2 regions of the Streptomyces europaeiscabiei genome follow, and region 2 is predicted to be linked to the other one. Evidence: riboswitches for the same ligand, from Rfam matches in the RefSeq annotation. Region 2 holds a riboswitch; the other holds the start of a gene.
The links. Region 2 has a riboswitch for glycine ahead of gcvP (aminomethyl-transferring glycine dehydrogenase). Riboswitches for the same ligand answer to the same signal wherever they lie in the genome.
Positions count from the first base shown of each region.

Region 1: another riboswitch for glycine. It lies ahead of gcvT (glycine cleavage system aminomethyltransferase GcvT); the one in region 2 lies ahead of gcvP (aminomethyl-transferring glycine dehydrogenase).

Region 1 covers NZ_CP107841.1:7,299,486-7,307,123, forward strand. The annotation lists gene OG858_RS32055 (L-serine ammonia-lyase) at 351-1,718, opposite strand; gene glyA (serine hydroxymethyltransferase) at 1,825-3,090, opposite strand; gene gcvH (glycine cleavage system protein GcvH) at 3,109-3,486, opposite strand; gene gcvT (glycine cleavage system aminomethyltransferase GcvT) at 3,661-4,788, opposite strand; glycine riboswitch at 4,824-4,949, opposite strand; glycine riboswitch at 4,950-5,046, opposite strand; gene OG858_RS32075 (AAA family ATPase) at 5,270-5,938, shown strand; gene OG858_RS32080 (enhanced serine sensitivity protein SseB) at 6,120-6,896, shown strand; gene OG858_RS32085 (enhanced serine sensitivity protein SseB C-terminal domain-containing protein) at 7,067-7,638, shown strand, end outside.
Region 2 covers NZ_CP107841.1:1,765,277-1,772,914, reverse strand. The annotation lists gene OG858_RS07535 (bifunctional nuclease family protein) at 1-281, shown strand, start outside; gene OG858_RS07530 (MerR family transcriptional regulator) at 765-1,292, shown strand; gene OG858_RS07525 (DNA polymerase IV) at 1,401-2,753, shown strand; gene OG858_RS07520 (PRC-barrel domain-containing protein) at 2,923-3,291, opposite strand; glycine riboswitch at 3,417-3,513, shown strand; gene gcvP (aminomethyl-transferring glycine dehydrogenase) at 3,686-6,571, shown strand; gene OG858_RS07510 (DUF5999 family protein) at 6,688-6,888, opposite strand; gene OG858_RS07505 (hypothetical protein) at 7,292-7,638, opposite strand, start outside.

The DNA.
Region 1 (7,638 bases), 5.5 Mb from region 2:
CGGGCCGCTCCGCATGCCGTACTCGGCCTATGGGGTGTCGGACAGGACGTCCTGGAGTCGGGCGGGCGAGGACCGCTGCTCGCGGAGGCGTTGGCCCACCGCCGGGGCGTCAGGGAGCGCGCGGGCGGGATCGGGAAGACGGCGTGGTACGCGGCCGCAGGCGTCGCTCGTCCTCTGCGGGTCGACCCGCGGACGAGCACGTGGTCGCGGATCGGACGGCCAGGGGGAAGGCGAGTGCAGGGGGACCTCCACGCCTGTCCCAGGGGCGTTCCGGGGACTTTCCGCCGCGTGGACAGGGAAGGCCCTGACAGCGCTGAAAGAAACGAACGCGCTGGTCAGGGCCTATCCCCTCAGCACTCGATGATGTTCACCGCAAGCCCGCCCCGGGCCGTCTCCTTGTACTTGACGCTCATGTCGGCGCCGGTCTCCTTCATCGTCTTGATGACCTTGTCGAGGGACACCTTGTGGGTGCCGTCGCCCCGCATGGCCATGCGGGCGGCTGTGACGGCCTTCACGGCGGCCATGCCGTTGCGTTCGATGCAGGGGATCTGGACGAGGCCGCCGACGGGGTCGCAGGTGAGGCCGAGGTTGTGTTCCATGCCGATCTCGGCGGCGTTCTCGACCTGTTCGGGGGAGCCGCCGAGGACTTCGGCGAGGGCTCCGGCGGCCATGGAGCAGGCGGAGCCGACCTCGCCCTGGCAGCCGACCTCGGCGCCGGAGATGGAGGCGTTCTCCTTGAAGAGCATGCCGATGGCGCCGGCGGCCAGCATGAACCGTACGACTCCGTCCTCGTCCGCGCCCGGGACGAAGTTGATGTAGTAGTGCAGGACGGCGGGGATGATGCCGGCCGCGCCGTTCGTGGGGGCCGTCACCACCCGGCCGCCCGCCGCGTTCTCCTCGTTCACCGCCATCGCGTACAGCGTGATCCACTCCATGGAGCGGGCCAACGGGTCGCCCTCCGCCCGCAGTTGACGGGCCGACATGGACGCGCGGCGGCGTACGCGCAGACCGCCGGGCAGGATGCCCTCGCGGGACATGCCGCGGGAGACACACGCCTGCATCACGCGCCAGATGTCGAGGAGACCGGAACGGATCTCGTCCTCGCTGCGCCAGGCCCGCTCGTTCTCCAGCATCAGGGCGGAGATCGACAGACCCGTCTCCTTCGCCACGCGGAGCAGCTCGTCGCCCGTGCGGAAGGGGTACTTGAGGGGCGTGTCGTCGAGTTTGATGCGGTCCGCGCCGACCGCGTCCTCGTCGACGACGAAGCCGCCGCCGACGGAGTAGTACGTCTTCGACAACAGCTCCGTGCCCGCCGCGTCGTAGGCCCAGACGGTCATGCCGTTGGCGTGGTACGGCAGCGTCTTGCGGCGGTGCAGGACCAGGTCCTTGTCGAAGGAGAAGGGGATCTCGTGGTCGTCCAGGAGGCGGATACGGCCCGCCTCCTTGATCGCTTCCACCCGCGCGTCGGCCGACTCGACGTCCACCGTGCGCGGTGAGGCGCCTTCCAGGCCCAGGAGTACGGCCTTGGGGGTGCCGTGGCCATGGCCGGTGGCGCCCAGCGAGCCGTACAGCTCGACGCGCACCGAGGCCACGCCCGCGAGCAGCTCCTCGTTGCGCAGCCGCCGGGCGAACATGCGGGCGGCGCGCATCGGGCCGACCGTGTGGGAGCTGGACGGGCCGATGCCGATCGAGAACAGGTCGAAGACCGAGATGGCCACGGTGACTCCTCAGAACGGGGGAGGTTGGTGCAGGGGGTGGGGCACCGCGCACTCCCCAGTGTGCGGTGCCCCGGAAGAGCGGGACTACGTACCGATGAAGTCGGGGTTACTTCCCCAGCCCCGGGTACAGCGGGTGCTTGTCGGCGAGGGCCTTGACCCGGGTCCTGAGGGCCTCGACGTCGTACGACGGCTTCAGCGCCTCGGCGATGACGTCCGCGACCTCGGTGAAGTCCTCGGCGGTGAAGCCGCGGGTGGCCAGGGCCGGGGTGCCGATGCGGAGCCCGGAGGTGACCATCGGCGGACGCGGGTCGTTGGGGACGGCGTTGCGGTTGACGGTGATGCCGACCTCGTGGAGACGGTCCTCGGCCTGCTGCCCGTCCAGCTCGGAGGCGCGCAGGTCGACCAGGATCAGATGCACGTCGGTGCCGCCGGACAGGACGTCGACACCGGCCTCCCGGGCGTCCGGGGCCGTCAGCCGCTCGGCGAGGATCCGCGCGCCCTCGACCGTACGGCGCTGGCGCTCCCTGAACTCCTCGGAGGCCGCGACCTTGAAGGACACCGCCTTCGCCGCGATCACATGCTCCAGCGGACCGCCCTGGAAGCCCGGGAAGACGGAGGAGTTCAGCTTCTTCGCGAACTCCTTCTTCGCCAGGATGATGCCGCCGCGCGGGCCGCCGAGGGTCTTGTGGGTGGTGGAGGTGACCACGTCCGCGTACTCGACGGGGTTGGGGTGCAGTCCGGCGGCGACCAGGCCCGCGAAGTGCGCCATGTCCACCCACAGATACGCCCCGACCTCGTCGGCGATCCGGCGGAACTCGGCGAAGTCCAGCTGACGCGGGTACGCCGACCAGCCCGCGATGATCACCTTCGGGCGGTGCTCCTTGGCGAGCTTCTCCAGTTCGGCCATGTCGACGAGGCCGGTGGCGGTGTCGACGTGGTAGGCGACGACGTTGAACTGTTTGCCGGAGAAGTTCAGGCGCATGCCGTGGGTGAGGTGGCCGCCGTGGGCGAGGTCGAGGCCGAGGATGGTGTCGCCGGGCTGGGCGAGGGCGAAGAGGGCGGCCTGGTTGGCGGAGGCGCCGGAGTGGGGCTGGACGTTGGCGTATTCGGCGCCGAAGAGGTCCTTGAGGCGGTCGATGGCGATCTGTTCGGTGACGTCGACGTGTTCGCAGCCGCCGTAGTAGCGGCGGCCGGGGTAGCCCTCGGCGTACTTGTTGGTCAGGACGGTGCCCTGGGCCTCCATGACCGCGACGGGGGCGAAGTTCTCCGAGGCGATCATTTCCAGGGTGGACTGCTGGCGGTGCAGCTCGGCGTCGACGGCGGCGGCGACCTCGGGGTCCAGCTCGTGCAGGGGCGTGTTCAGAAGCGACATGCGTACGACCTCGTCCTCTCAGCCGGCGGTGTGGGCGACGTACTCGTCGGCGGTGAGCAGGTCGTCCGGCTCCTGCGCGACTCGTACCTTGAACAGCCAGCCGCCCTCGAACGGGGCGGTGTTCACCAGCGACGGGTCGTTGACGACGTCCTCGTTGATCTCGGTGATCTCACCGGAGACCGGTGAGTACAGGTCGCTGACCGACTTCGTGGACTCCAGTTCGCCGCAGGTCTCGCCCGCGGCCACGGTGGAGCCCACCTCGGGAAGCTGGGCGTAGACGACATCGCCGAGCGCGTTCGCCGCGAACTCCGTGATGCCGACCGTCGAGACGCCGTCCTCGGCGACCGACAGCCACTCGTGCTCCTTGCTGTAACGCAGCTGCTGGGGGTTGCTCATGGCCTGAATTCTCCTGTACGCGGGGGAGTGGTGAGGAAGGGGGGGGACTGCTGAAACCGCTGTTGAGCAGCGCGGATGTGCCCAGTGTCACTCTCGGGGTCCACACGGGTGCCGCTTCCGAACGACTACGTGTACGACCTCGCACACGACTACGGGCGGACGACTACGAAGGTGTCACTTCTGCCGCTTGTAGAACGGCAGCGCCACGACCTCGTACGGCTCGTGGCTGCCCCGGATGTCCACGCCCACACCGGCCGTGCCCGGCGCGGCGTGCGTGGCGTCGACGTACGCCATGGCGATCGGCCTGCCCAGCGTCGGGGAGGGAGCGCCGGAGGTGACCTCGCCGATCACCTTGCCGTCGGCGACGACCGGGTATCCGGCGCGCGGCACCCGGCGGCCCTCGGCGACCAGGCCGACGAGGACGCGGGGCGGGGCCGAGGCGGCGCGCTCGGCGGCCGCAGTCAGCGCCGTACGCCCGACGAAGTCGCCCTCCTTCTCGAACTTCACGACGCGCCCGAGCCCGGCGTCGAACGGCGTCAGCTCGGTGGTCAGCTCGTGACCGTACAGCGGCATGCCCGCCTCCAGGCGCAGCGTGTCCCGGCAGGACAGCCCGCAGGGCACCAGGCCCGCGCCCTCGCCCGCCTTGGTCAGCGCCTGCCACAGCTCGACGGCGTGCTCCGGCTTCACGAACAGCTCGAAGCCGTCCTCACCGGTGTACCCGGTCCGGGCGATCAGCGCGGGGACCCCGGCGACCGTGCCGGGCAGCCCCGCGTAGTACTTCAGACCGTCGAGGTCGGCGTCGGTGAGGGCGGCCAGGATGCCGGGCGACTCGGGGCCCTGGACGGCGAGCAGCGCGTACGCGTCCCGGTCGTCCCGCACCTCGGCGTCGAACCCGGCGGAACGCTCGACGAGCGCGTCCAGCACGACCTGGGCGTTGGAGGCGTTCGCGACGACCATGTACTCGGTCTCGCCCAGGCGGTAGACGATCAGGTCGTCGAGGATGCCGCCGTCCTCGCGGCAGATCATGGTGTAGCGGGCGCGGCCGGGCTTCACACCGCCGATGTTGCCGACCAGCGCGTGATCGAGCAGCGAGGCGGCCTGCGGGCCGGAGACGGTGATCTCGCCCATGTGGGAGAGGTCGAAGAGGCCGGCCTTCGTGCGGACGGCGGTGTGCTCGTCGCGTTCGGAGCCGTAGCGCAGGGGCATGTCCCAGCCTGCGAAGTCGGTCATCGTCGCACCGAGCGAGCGATGCAGGGCATCGAGCGCGGTACGGCGCGATCCAGCGGTGGGGCTACTGCTCATCGGTTCTGCTCCCAGGGCATGACAGGCGAGGGCGATCCTCCCCATCTGTCATCGGAACCTGAGAGGTTCACCACGACCGCACGTACTGGTGGTCATGGTTTGCACCTTGGGTGGAGCCGTCCTCTGCGCAAGAAGAGGTGCGGCCCGCTTTTCAGATGTGCCTCGCCCACGCGGTATCTGAGCCTGAGAGATTCAAGGGAGGGACTTGCTCCTTCGGCGCCCCAGCGAGACTGCTGGGAGCTCTCCCGCGCGGATTCAAGCGGCCGGTATGCAGTTGGCGCGCACATCATTGCACGCATCGACGTGGTGCGGCAGGGGGACCTTTCACAGGTGGGGACACGACGAGCACAGGCAGACACAGCGGTCCGTAGCAGTCTTGTGGCCATACGAGGACTGAACCAGGAGGGATCGGGCATTACCTTTTCTTTACGGTCTGTGGGGATGGGACTCCATACCCATTCCCCTGGGGAGGACGATCACGGTGAACAGGACCACGGCGTACGCGACCACTTCGGGCATCGCCATGCCCAAGCAGCCCGTCGTACCGGCCGGTGAGGCGTGCGGCCCGTTCCCGAGGCCGGTCGTCCGCGACCTCAGGGAGCGTGCTGGGCGGAGCCCCCACGGACTGTCCTTCGGACCGGACGACCTGGTGGTGGTCACCGGGCTCCCGGGCAGCGGCAAGTCGACGCTGATGCGGCGGTCCGTGCCCGGCGTCCGGATCGACTCCCAGGACACCCGGGACCGCTTCGACGCGCGCTTCGCCCGCCACCTGCCGTACGCGGCCTACCGGCCCTTCGTGCGCCTCGCGCACTACGCGGGCCTGCGGCGTGCCCTCCGCTCGGGGGAGGGCGTCGTCGTGCACGACTGCGGGGCGCAGGCGTGGGTACGAAGTTGGCTCGCGCGTGAGGCCAGAAGGCGGGGCGGCACCCTGCATCTGCTGTTGCTCGACGTGACGCCCGACGAGGCGCGGGACGGGCAGCGGGAGCGGGGAAGGGGCGTGTCGCGGTACGCCTTCGCCCGGCACAGGGGGGCGATGAGGCAGCTGCTGCGGGCGGCGGAGCGGGGCAGGCTGCCGGAGGGGTGCGGGGCAGCGGTGATCATCGATCGGGCCGCGGCGGACGTCTTGAAGCGGATCGACTTCGGGGGGTGAGATCCGGGAGAGCGTCGGGGGTGCTGTGCGTCGCGGACCGCGGGTACGGCGTGGCTGGTCGCGCCCACGCGGCCGAGCCGCCGGTCGGCGCTGTCCCGCGTTCCTTGAGGGGCGCCCCGGCGAGTCGGTGGCATTAAGGTGCAGGGACAACAGCATCACGGAGCAAAGCGGTAGGCAGCAGATGGACTTCCCGGCGGACTTTCCGGCACAGGCACATCCCCACGGGCACGGCGGGTGGCCCGGCAACGAGCTCGAGGAGGTGCTGTCCGCGTCGCTCGGCGTGCCCCAGGCCGGGGCGCGGATCGTGGAGGTGCTGGCCCGCAGCTTCGTCTGGGTGCCGCTGCCGGAGGGCGGCGGGCCGCAGAGCGGTCAGCTCGATCTGCCCACGATGGAGTTCGACGGCCAGGCGTATGTGCCGGTCTTCAGCTCCGAGGAGCAGTTCCGCCAGGTCGCCGGCAGTCACATGTCGTTCACGATCGCCCCGGCCGTCGAGTTCGCGCGCGGCCTGCCCCCGCAGATCGGCCTCGCCCTGAACCCGGACGGTGTCGTCGGTATGCCGTTGCCGCCGCCCGCCGTGGCCGAGCTGTGCCGGGCCGGGCGGACCCCGCTGGACGGATCGGCGAACGGCGCCCGCGTACGGCTGTTCGAGCCGGACTGGCAGGACGACCCCGTGGACTTCCTCGCGGCCGCCTCGGCCGAGTTCGCCGCGACCGGAGTGGTCCTCTCCGCCCGCCGCTGCCTCGCCTCCGTCGAGACTGCCGACCCCGTCATGTTCATCGGCGTCGAACTGGCCTCCTGGGAGGCCGACCGCGCACTCCCCCTGGCCGGCCTCGGCCGTGCCCTGACCAAGACCCCCGTCCCCTGGCCGGTCAACATGGTCTTCCTGGACGTGGCCCAGGACCCGGTGGGGGACTGGCTCCGCGAAAAAGTACGGCCCTTCTACCAACAGGGTTACTGACCGGATTCATTTACGGGCGCGGGGAACTGCGCGACCAGCCACGACGGCGCCGCGGCCCGCAACGCACAACAACCCCCGAGCCCTGACCGGCTCAACCTGCACACCACCTAAGCTGGTTCCTATAACCAGGGTCCAACACCAACCACGGTCCACATCGAAGGGCGGCCAACGTGAGCGCGAGCGGCAGCCGCATCGCCACCGGGCAGGTCGAGCACATGCTGCGGCAGGTGACGCCCGGGCGTTACGACGCCTACGAGGCGCTGCTGCGTGCCCTCGCCACCCCGTCCTCCGGCCAGATCTGGATGCTCCTCTGGCACGGCCAGGCCGGCTCCCCGGACGCGCAGTACGGGAACATGGAGGTCGACGGGTTCAACTACGCCCCGTGCGTCACCTCCGCCCAGGAGCTCTCCGCCAGTGGCTGGAACCGCAGTTACGAGGTGGTCGACGGCCTCGACGTGGCCCGCACCCTCTACCCCGACCACTACGGCCTCTGGCTGAACCCGCACGCGCCGGGCGGCGGCGTCGGCATCCCCTGGCTCGACCTGCGCCGGATCGCCACGGGCCTGGAGCGCCAGCCCGCGGGCCCGCTCCGGCTGTCCGAGCCGGCCATCGAGATCCCGCAGTTCTACGCCCTGCTGACGCAGAACGCCCACCGCACGCCCGCCGTGCGTTCGCTGCGCCGCGCCTGGGTGCAGCCCGCGCTCGGCGCGCCGTACCTGGCCATCGGCCTCGACGTGTACGA
Region 2 (7,638 bases):
TGGAGGCCGTGGGCCAGGAGCTCACGGAAGTGCGCATCACCGACCTGCGTGAGGGCGTCTTCTACGCGGAGCTGGTGTTCGCCAGCGGGGTCGAGGTGAGTGCCCGTCCCTCCGACGCCATAGCGCTGGCGCTGCGTACCGGAACGCCGATCTTCGGCAGTGACGGGGTGCTCGACGACGCGGGCATCGCGATCCCGGACGAGCAGGAGGACGAGGTGGAGAAGTTCCGTGAGTTCCTCGACCAGATCTCTCCCGAGGACTTCGGAACGAACAGTCAGTGAGGTCGGGCCCGCGGTCCAACAGGGCTGACGGGCCCTGACGCCGCCGGTGGTCACCGGTGGCAGGTGCGCGGGGGAGTTGCGCGACGGGCGGGCAGAGGCGCGTCCGGTGTGGCTGGTCGAAGATGCCGGTGCGCGGGCGCCGTGGGCGCGGTCGGTGGGAGTGTTCGCCCTGAGGCGGCACATGCCCGGGGCGGGTGCGCTGTCAGGCAGCTTGGCCGGAGCGCATTCGGCTAGCCTTTCCCCGCGGGAGGGCACGGGAAACCACTCTCAGGGTGATTATCACTCGGCGTGGCGAGTGCGGTGGTCGTTGACGCGCCCCTGGTGGCTGCCTACCGTCGATAGGGCAGGTCAAGGACGGAGGTCGGCGTGAGAATCAGCGGCGACGGTACGGCTGGGGGTGCCCCCGGACGCAAATTGGGGGACGGCGGCCCGTACCCGCTTCACGGCAGCGCGGCCGGTCACGTCCCGCAGCGGCCCACGGCTGTGCAGGACAGCGCGGAGGCGGCTCCGGAGCCGCACGAGAACGTCGGCTATCGCGGCCCCACGGCGTGTGCGGCCGCCGGCATCACCTACCGGCAGCTCGACTACTGGGCCCGCACCGGTCTCGTGGAGCCGAGCGTGCGGACCGCCCAGGGCTCGGGGACACAGCGCCTCTACAGCTTCCGGGACGTCGTCGTCCTGAAGATCGTGAAACGGTTCCTCGACACGGGAGTGTCGCTCCAGAACATCCGCACCGCCGTCCAGCACCTGCGGGAGCGGGGCTTCAGCGATCTGGAGCGGATGACGTTGATGAGCGACGGTGCGACCGTCTACGAGTGCACCTCGCCCGACGAGGTGCACGCCCTGCTCCAGGGCGGCCAGGGGGTCTTCGGGATCGCCGTAGGGGTGGTCTGGCGTGATGTGGAAAGCGCTCTCTCGCAGTTGCACGGGGAGCGGGTCGACACGGGGGAGACGCTCGTGGGCAACAATCCCGCGGACGAGCTCGCGCGGCGCCGGAACCGGGCGGTCTGAGGGGCGTCGCGGCTTGTCCGCCCCGGGGCGAGGCCGCTCGGGGCGTCGGCGTGGCCTGCGGAGCCGGTCGTACGGGCATTGTCAGTGGCGTAGGGCAGCATCGGAGATGTGAGAACCGCGCCCACGATCCTGCATCTCGACATGGACGCCTTCTACGCCTCGGCGGAGCAGGCGTCGAAGCCGAGTCTGCGGGGGAAAGCCGTTGTCGTGGGTGGGCTCGGGCCGCGTGGAGTGGTCGCGACGGCGTCGTACGAGGCCCGCGTCCTCGGGGTGCACTCGGCGATGCCGACGGCGCAGGCACGTCGGCTCGCGCCGAACGCCGCGTATCTCACGCCGCGTTTCACGTTCTACCGGACGATCAGCGATCAGGTCATGGGGCTGTTGCGTGATCTCTCGCCGCTGGTGGAGCCGCTGAGCCTGGATGAGGCGTTCGTGGATCTGGAGGCCGGGGGCGCCGCCTGGGACGAGGCATCGGCACGGCTGGTGGGGGCGCGGTTGCGCGCGGACATACGGGTGGTGACCGCGTTGACGGGATCCGTCGGGCTCGCGGCCTGCAAGATGCTCGCGAAGATCGGCTCCGAGCAGGCCAAGCCGGACGGGCTGGTGCTGATCGAGCCCGGGACCGAGCGGGCGTTGCTGGGGCCGATGTCCGTGCGGATCCTGCCGGGGGTGGGGCCGGCGACCGGGGACCATCTGCGGCGGGCCGGGATCACCACGGTCGAGGAGATCGTGGAGGCGGGGGAGGACGAGGTCGTTCGGCTGCTGGGAAAGGCCCATGGGCACGGGCTGTACGCGATGGCGCTGGCGCGGGACGACCGGGCGGTGGTGGCCGAGCGGGACACGAAGTCGGTGTCGGTGGAGGACACGTACGACGTGGACATCCATGACCGGGTGCGGGTCCGGATGGAGGTGCAGCGGCTTGCGGACCGGTGCGTGCGGAGGTTGCGGGGGGCCGGGCTGTCGGGCCGGACGATCGTGTTGAAGGTGCGGCGGTACGACTTTTCGACGCTGACCCGGTCGGAGACGTTGCGTGGGCCCACGGACGACCCTGCGGTGGTGCGGGAGGCGGCGGCGCGGCTGCTGGAGGCCGTGGACACGACGGGTGGGGTGCGGTTGCTGGGGGTGGGGGTGAGCGGGCTCGCCGACTACACGCAGGAGGACTTGTTCGCGCAGGCGGCGGGGGAACCGGAGCCCGTGGAGGAAGAGGCCGGGGCCGCTGCGGAGGTGCCCGCGGTGGAGGAGAGCGCGGGTGCGGAGCGGCAGTGGAGGGCCGGACATGACGTACGGCATACCGAGTACGGGCATGGGTGGGTGCAGGGGAGCGGGCTGGGGCGGGTGACCGTGCGGTTCGAGACGCCGCTCGACGTGGGGCCGGGGCGGGTGCGGACCTTCAGGACGGGCGATCCGGCGCTGGAGCCGGCGGAGCCGTTGCCGCTGGTGCCGGACGGGGTGCGGGGCTGAGGCGGGCGGGGACCGCCTGTCCTGTCTGCGCCGCCGTCGTGGAGCGCCGGTGGGGCGGGCCGGAGGAGGGCGTGAGGAAGCGACGTGAGGGAGGGCCCGGCCAGGCAGGCGAAGTCAAGGAGCGTGGGGAAGGGGGAGGAGAGGCCACGGACTCCCCCGGTGCCATCGGTCAGACGTCTTCCTGCCCCGCGACGTTTCCGAAGTTGCGGTCCATGGGTGGGGGCGGGGCTATGTCCAGGCCGTAGTGGTGGTAGAGCTGGAGTTCTTGCTCCGGGGAGAGGTGGCGGCCTACGCCGAAGTCGGGGGCGTCCTTGATGAGGGTGCGGTCGAAGGGGACATGGAGGGTGCCTTCGATCAGTTCGCTGGGCTCCAGGGGGACGAAGGCGTCACGGCCGAAGAACCCCATGCGTATCGCGGCCCACTCGGGGATGCCGGTGGCGTCGTCCAGGTAGACCTCGTCCACGGTGCCGATCTTGCTGCCCTTGCGGTCGAACGCCTTGCGGCCGATCAGGTTGCGCGGATCGATGTCGGTCTGCACGGGCCCTCCAAGTGGTTCGCAGAGGAGTCGCAAATCATCCCTCACCCCTACGAAAAGGCACAACGGGGAAGGTGGCCACTCGAAGACTCGTGCGTGGGTCGCGCTGATACCCTGGCAGCGGCTGCTGACCCCGTGCGGGAGAGTCCTCCGGACACCATCCGGAGGCGCCGAAGGAGCAACTCCTCCCCGGAATCTCTCAGGCTCACGTACCGCACGGACGAGGTCACTCTGGAAAGCAGAGCGGGTGTCACGGCTTCCGCTCTCACCGACGGTGAAAGCCGGTTCGTTCCTGGACCGGTGAAGCTCTCAGGTTGAGATGACAGAGGGGGAGGCCGTCGGGGCGCCCGTGCCGTGGTGCCCCTCGAAGGTCGTGTCAGACCAGGAGGCCTCCGCAATGACCGCCCATCGCATTCCGCTCTCCGAGCTCGAACAGGGAATCCCCTTCGAGCGGCGCCATATCGGCCCAGATGTCGAGGCGCGGGCCAAGATGCTCGCGCACGTCGGGTACGGCTCGCTCGACGAGCTGACGGCGGCCGCGGTCCCGGAAGTGATCAAGAACGCCGAGGCGCTGGACCTTCCCGGCGCGCGGACCGAGGCCGAGGTGCTCGCCGAGCTGCGTTCGCTCGCGGACCGCAACCAGGTGCTCGGCTCGATGATCGGGCTCGGGTACTACGGGACGTTCACGCCGCCCGTCATCCTGCGGAATGTCATGGAGAACCCGGCCTGGTACACCGCTTACACGCCGTACCAGCCCGAGATCTCCCAAGGGCGACTCGAGGCTCTTCTCAATTTCCAGACCATGGTGGCCGAGCTGACCGGTCTGCCCACCTCCGGGGCCTCCCTGCTGGACGAGGGCACTGCTGCCGCCGAGGCCATGGCGTTGTCCCGCCGTATGGGGAAGAACAAGAAGGGGCTCTTCCTCGTCGACGCGGACGTGCTGCCGCAGACGATCGCCGTGATCGAGACCCGTGCAGAGCCGACCGGCGTCGAGGTCGTCGTCGCCGACCTCGGCGCGGGGATTCCGGCCGACATCGCCGGGCGGGAGATCAACGGGGTGCTGCTCCAGTACCCGGGCGCCTCCGGTGTCGTACGGGATCTGAAGCCTGTCATCGAGCAGGCGCACGCACTCGGCGCGCTCGTGACCGTCGCCGCCGATCTGCTGGCGCTGACGCTGCTCGCGTCCCCCGGTGAGCTGGGCGCCGACATCGCGGTCGGGACGACGCAGCGGTTCGGTGTGCCGATGGGCTTCGGTGGGCCGCACGCGGGCTACATGGCCGTGCAGGAGAAGTTCGCACGCAGCCTGCCCGGACGGCTCGTCGGGGTCTCCGTGGACGTGGACGGGCACAAGGCGTACCGGCTCGCCCTGCAGACGCGGGAGCAGCACATCCGCCGGGAGAAGGCGACCAGCAACATCTGCACGGCGCAGGTGCTGCTCGCCGTGATGGCCGGTATGTACGCCGTTTACCACGGGCCGGAGGGGCTGCGGACCATCGCCGGGCGTACCCACCGGTACGCCACCGTGCTCGCCGCGGGGCTCGCGGCCGGTGGGATCGAGGTCGTGCACGGGGCGTACTTCGACACGCTCACCGTGCGGGTGCCGGGGCGGGCCGGTGAGGTGGTGGCCGCCGCGCGGGAACATGGCGTGAATCTGCACCTCGTGGACGCCGACCTGGTGTCGATCTCCTGCGACGAGACCACGACGCGGGCGCAGCTGGGCGCCGTGTGGACCGCCTTCGAGGTGGAGGGGGACGTCGAGGCCCTCGACGCCGCCGCCGCGGACACGCTGCCCGAGGGGCTGCTGCGGTCGGACGACTACCTCACGCACCCGGTGTTCCACGAGTACCGCTCCGAGACCGCGATGCTGCGCTACCTGCGCCGGCTCGCCGACCGGGACTACGCGCTGGACCGGGGCATGATCCCGCTGGGCTCCTGCACGATGAAGCTCAACGCGACCACCGAGATGGAGCCGGTGACGTGGCCGGAGTTCGGGCAGCTGCACCCGTTCGCGCCCGCCGGGCAGGCGCAGGGGTATCTCACGCTCATCCGTGAGCTGGAGGAGGGGTTGGCGGAGGCCACCGGGTACGACAAGGTGTCGCTGCAGCCGAACGCGGGTTCGCAGGGTGAGCTGGCCGGTCTGCTGGCCGTACGCGGGTACCACCGGGCCAATGGCGACGAGCAGCGGACCGTGTGCCTCATCCCGTCCTCCGCGCACGGCACGAACGCGGCGAGCGCCGTCATGGCCGGCATGAAGGTCGTCGTCGTGAAGACCGCCGAGGACGGCGAGATCGACGTCGAGGATCTGCGGGCGAAGATCGAGCAGTACAGCGACGAGCTGTCCGTGCTGATGATCACGTATCCGTCGACGCACGGGGTGTTCGAGGAGCACGTGGCCGACATCTGCGCGCAGGTGCACGATGCGGGCGGTCAGGTGTACGTCGACGGCGCCAACCTCAACGCACTGGTGGGTCTCGCCAAGCCGGGGCACTTCGGTGGTGACGTCTCGCACCTGAACCTGCACAAGACGTTCTGCATCCCGCACGGCGGCGGTGGTCCGGGTGTCGGGCCGGTGGCGGTGCGCGAGCACCTCGCACCGTATCTGCCGAACCACCCGCTGCAGCCCGCGGCGGGCCCGGAGACGGGCGTGGGCCCGATCTCGGCGGCGCCGTGGGGTTCGGCGGGCATCCTGCCGATCTCGTGGGCGTACGTCCGGCTCATGGGTGGTGAGGGGCTCAAGCGGGCCACGCAGGTGGCCGTGCTCAGCGCCAACTACGTCGCCAAGCGGCTGGAGCCGCACTACCCGGTGCTGTACACCGGCCCGGGCGGGCTCGTGGCGCACGAGTGCATCATCGACCTGCGGCCGCTGGCCAAGTCGACCGGGGTGAGCGTCGACGACATCGCCAAGCGGCTGATCGACTACGGCTTCCACGCGCCGACGATGTCGTTCCCGGTGGCGGGGACGCTGATGATCGAGCCGACCGAGTCGGAGGACCTCGGTGAGCTGGACCGGTTCTGCGAGGCGATGATCGCGATTCGCGCGGAGATCGAGAAGGTCGGCTCGGGCGAGTGGCCCGCGGACGACAACCCGCTGCGGAACGCGCCGCACACCGCGGGCGCGCTCGGCGGGGAGTGGAAGCACGCCTACACGCGCGAGGAGGCGGTCTTCCCGGCCGGGGTCTCGCGCGCCGACAAGTACTGGCCGCCGGTGCGCCGGATCGACCAGGCCTTCGGTGACCGGAACCTGGTCTGTTCCTGCCCGCCGCTGGACGCTTACGAAGCGTAGTCGGGCGCGGTTACGCGTCGGGGCCGGTTCGGAGAGTGCTTCTCCGGCCGGCCCCTCTTGTGTCCGGGCGGACGTCCTGTGCGGGGACGCTCACCCTGCGCGCACGTGAGTGCGGCTCAGGCGGCTGTCATCACCGTGCCCATCGGGCGGTGCGGCGCGATGATCTGGCCGTCAGGCAGGAGCTCACCGGTGTCCTCGAAGAGCAGAACGCCGTTGCAGAGCAGGCTCCATCCCTGCTCCGGGTGGTGCGCCACGAGTCGGGCGCCTTCCCGGTCGGCGGATTCGGCAGTCGGGCACAGTGGCTGGTGCTGGCACATGGTTGTTGGGATCTCTCGGTTTGGCGTGTGGTCTGAGATGGCTGTTTTGTCTGTCCCGCGGCTTGAAGCCCCGTTCATGGCCGCCCCCCGTTGTGATAAATCGGTCCGGTCCCAGTGTTGCCCCACGGGCGTCAATCCGCAGGCATTTCGCAGCACGACTTCTTCACAGGTTGATGACGCATCGCCTGCCCGGATGGTTCATCTCAACCGCACTGCCCCTTCGGGTGGTTCACCATGGCCGGATGGGGCTAGTCCGGCGGCGGGGAAGGTGTGTGAATAGCTCGTACGAGCGTATTGGCGCCCGAAAGAGCGGCAATTCCAGGTGGGTGGGAAAGCAAGTGCCCCGCCACCGGGAAATCGGCAGCGGGGCGCAAGCGGTACGCATGACGAGGCGGCCCTGGTGTCAGGCGGGTGATCCCAGGAGCGGAGCGGGCGTCAGCCGGGTGGTCAGCACCGGGAGGAGATCGGCGACCTGGTGTGGCCGGTGGGCCGCTATACCGGGCGGTGCAGGCGCCAGCGGGACCAGCAGGTCGGTCGGTGCCGGGTGGCCGGTGGCGCCGTCGGCGGTGGGATCGGCGTGCAGCCAGAGTGTGAGCATGTACAGCTCGGGCACCGACAGCAGGCGTGGCTGATAGGGCTGCTGCATGACCTCGGCCTGGCGCAGGGCGCGCTCGGTGGAGGCGATGTACGGGCCCTCGAAGAAGTGTGAGAATGCCCAGCCGTCCGGGGTCAGGCGGGTTTCGGCGGCGG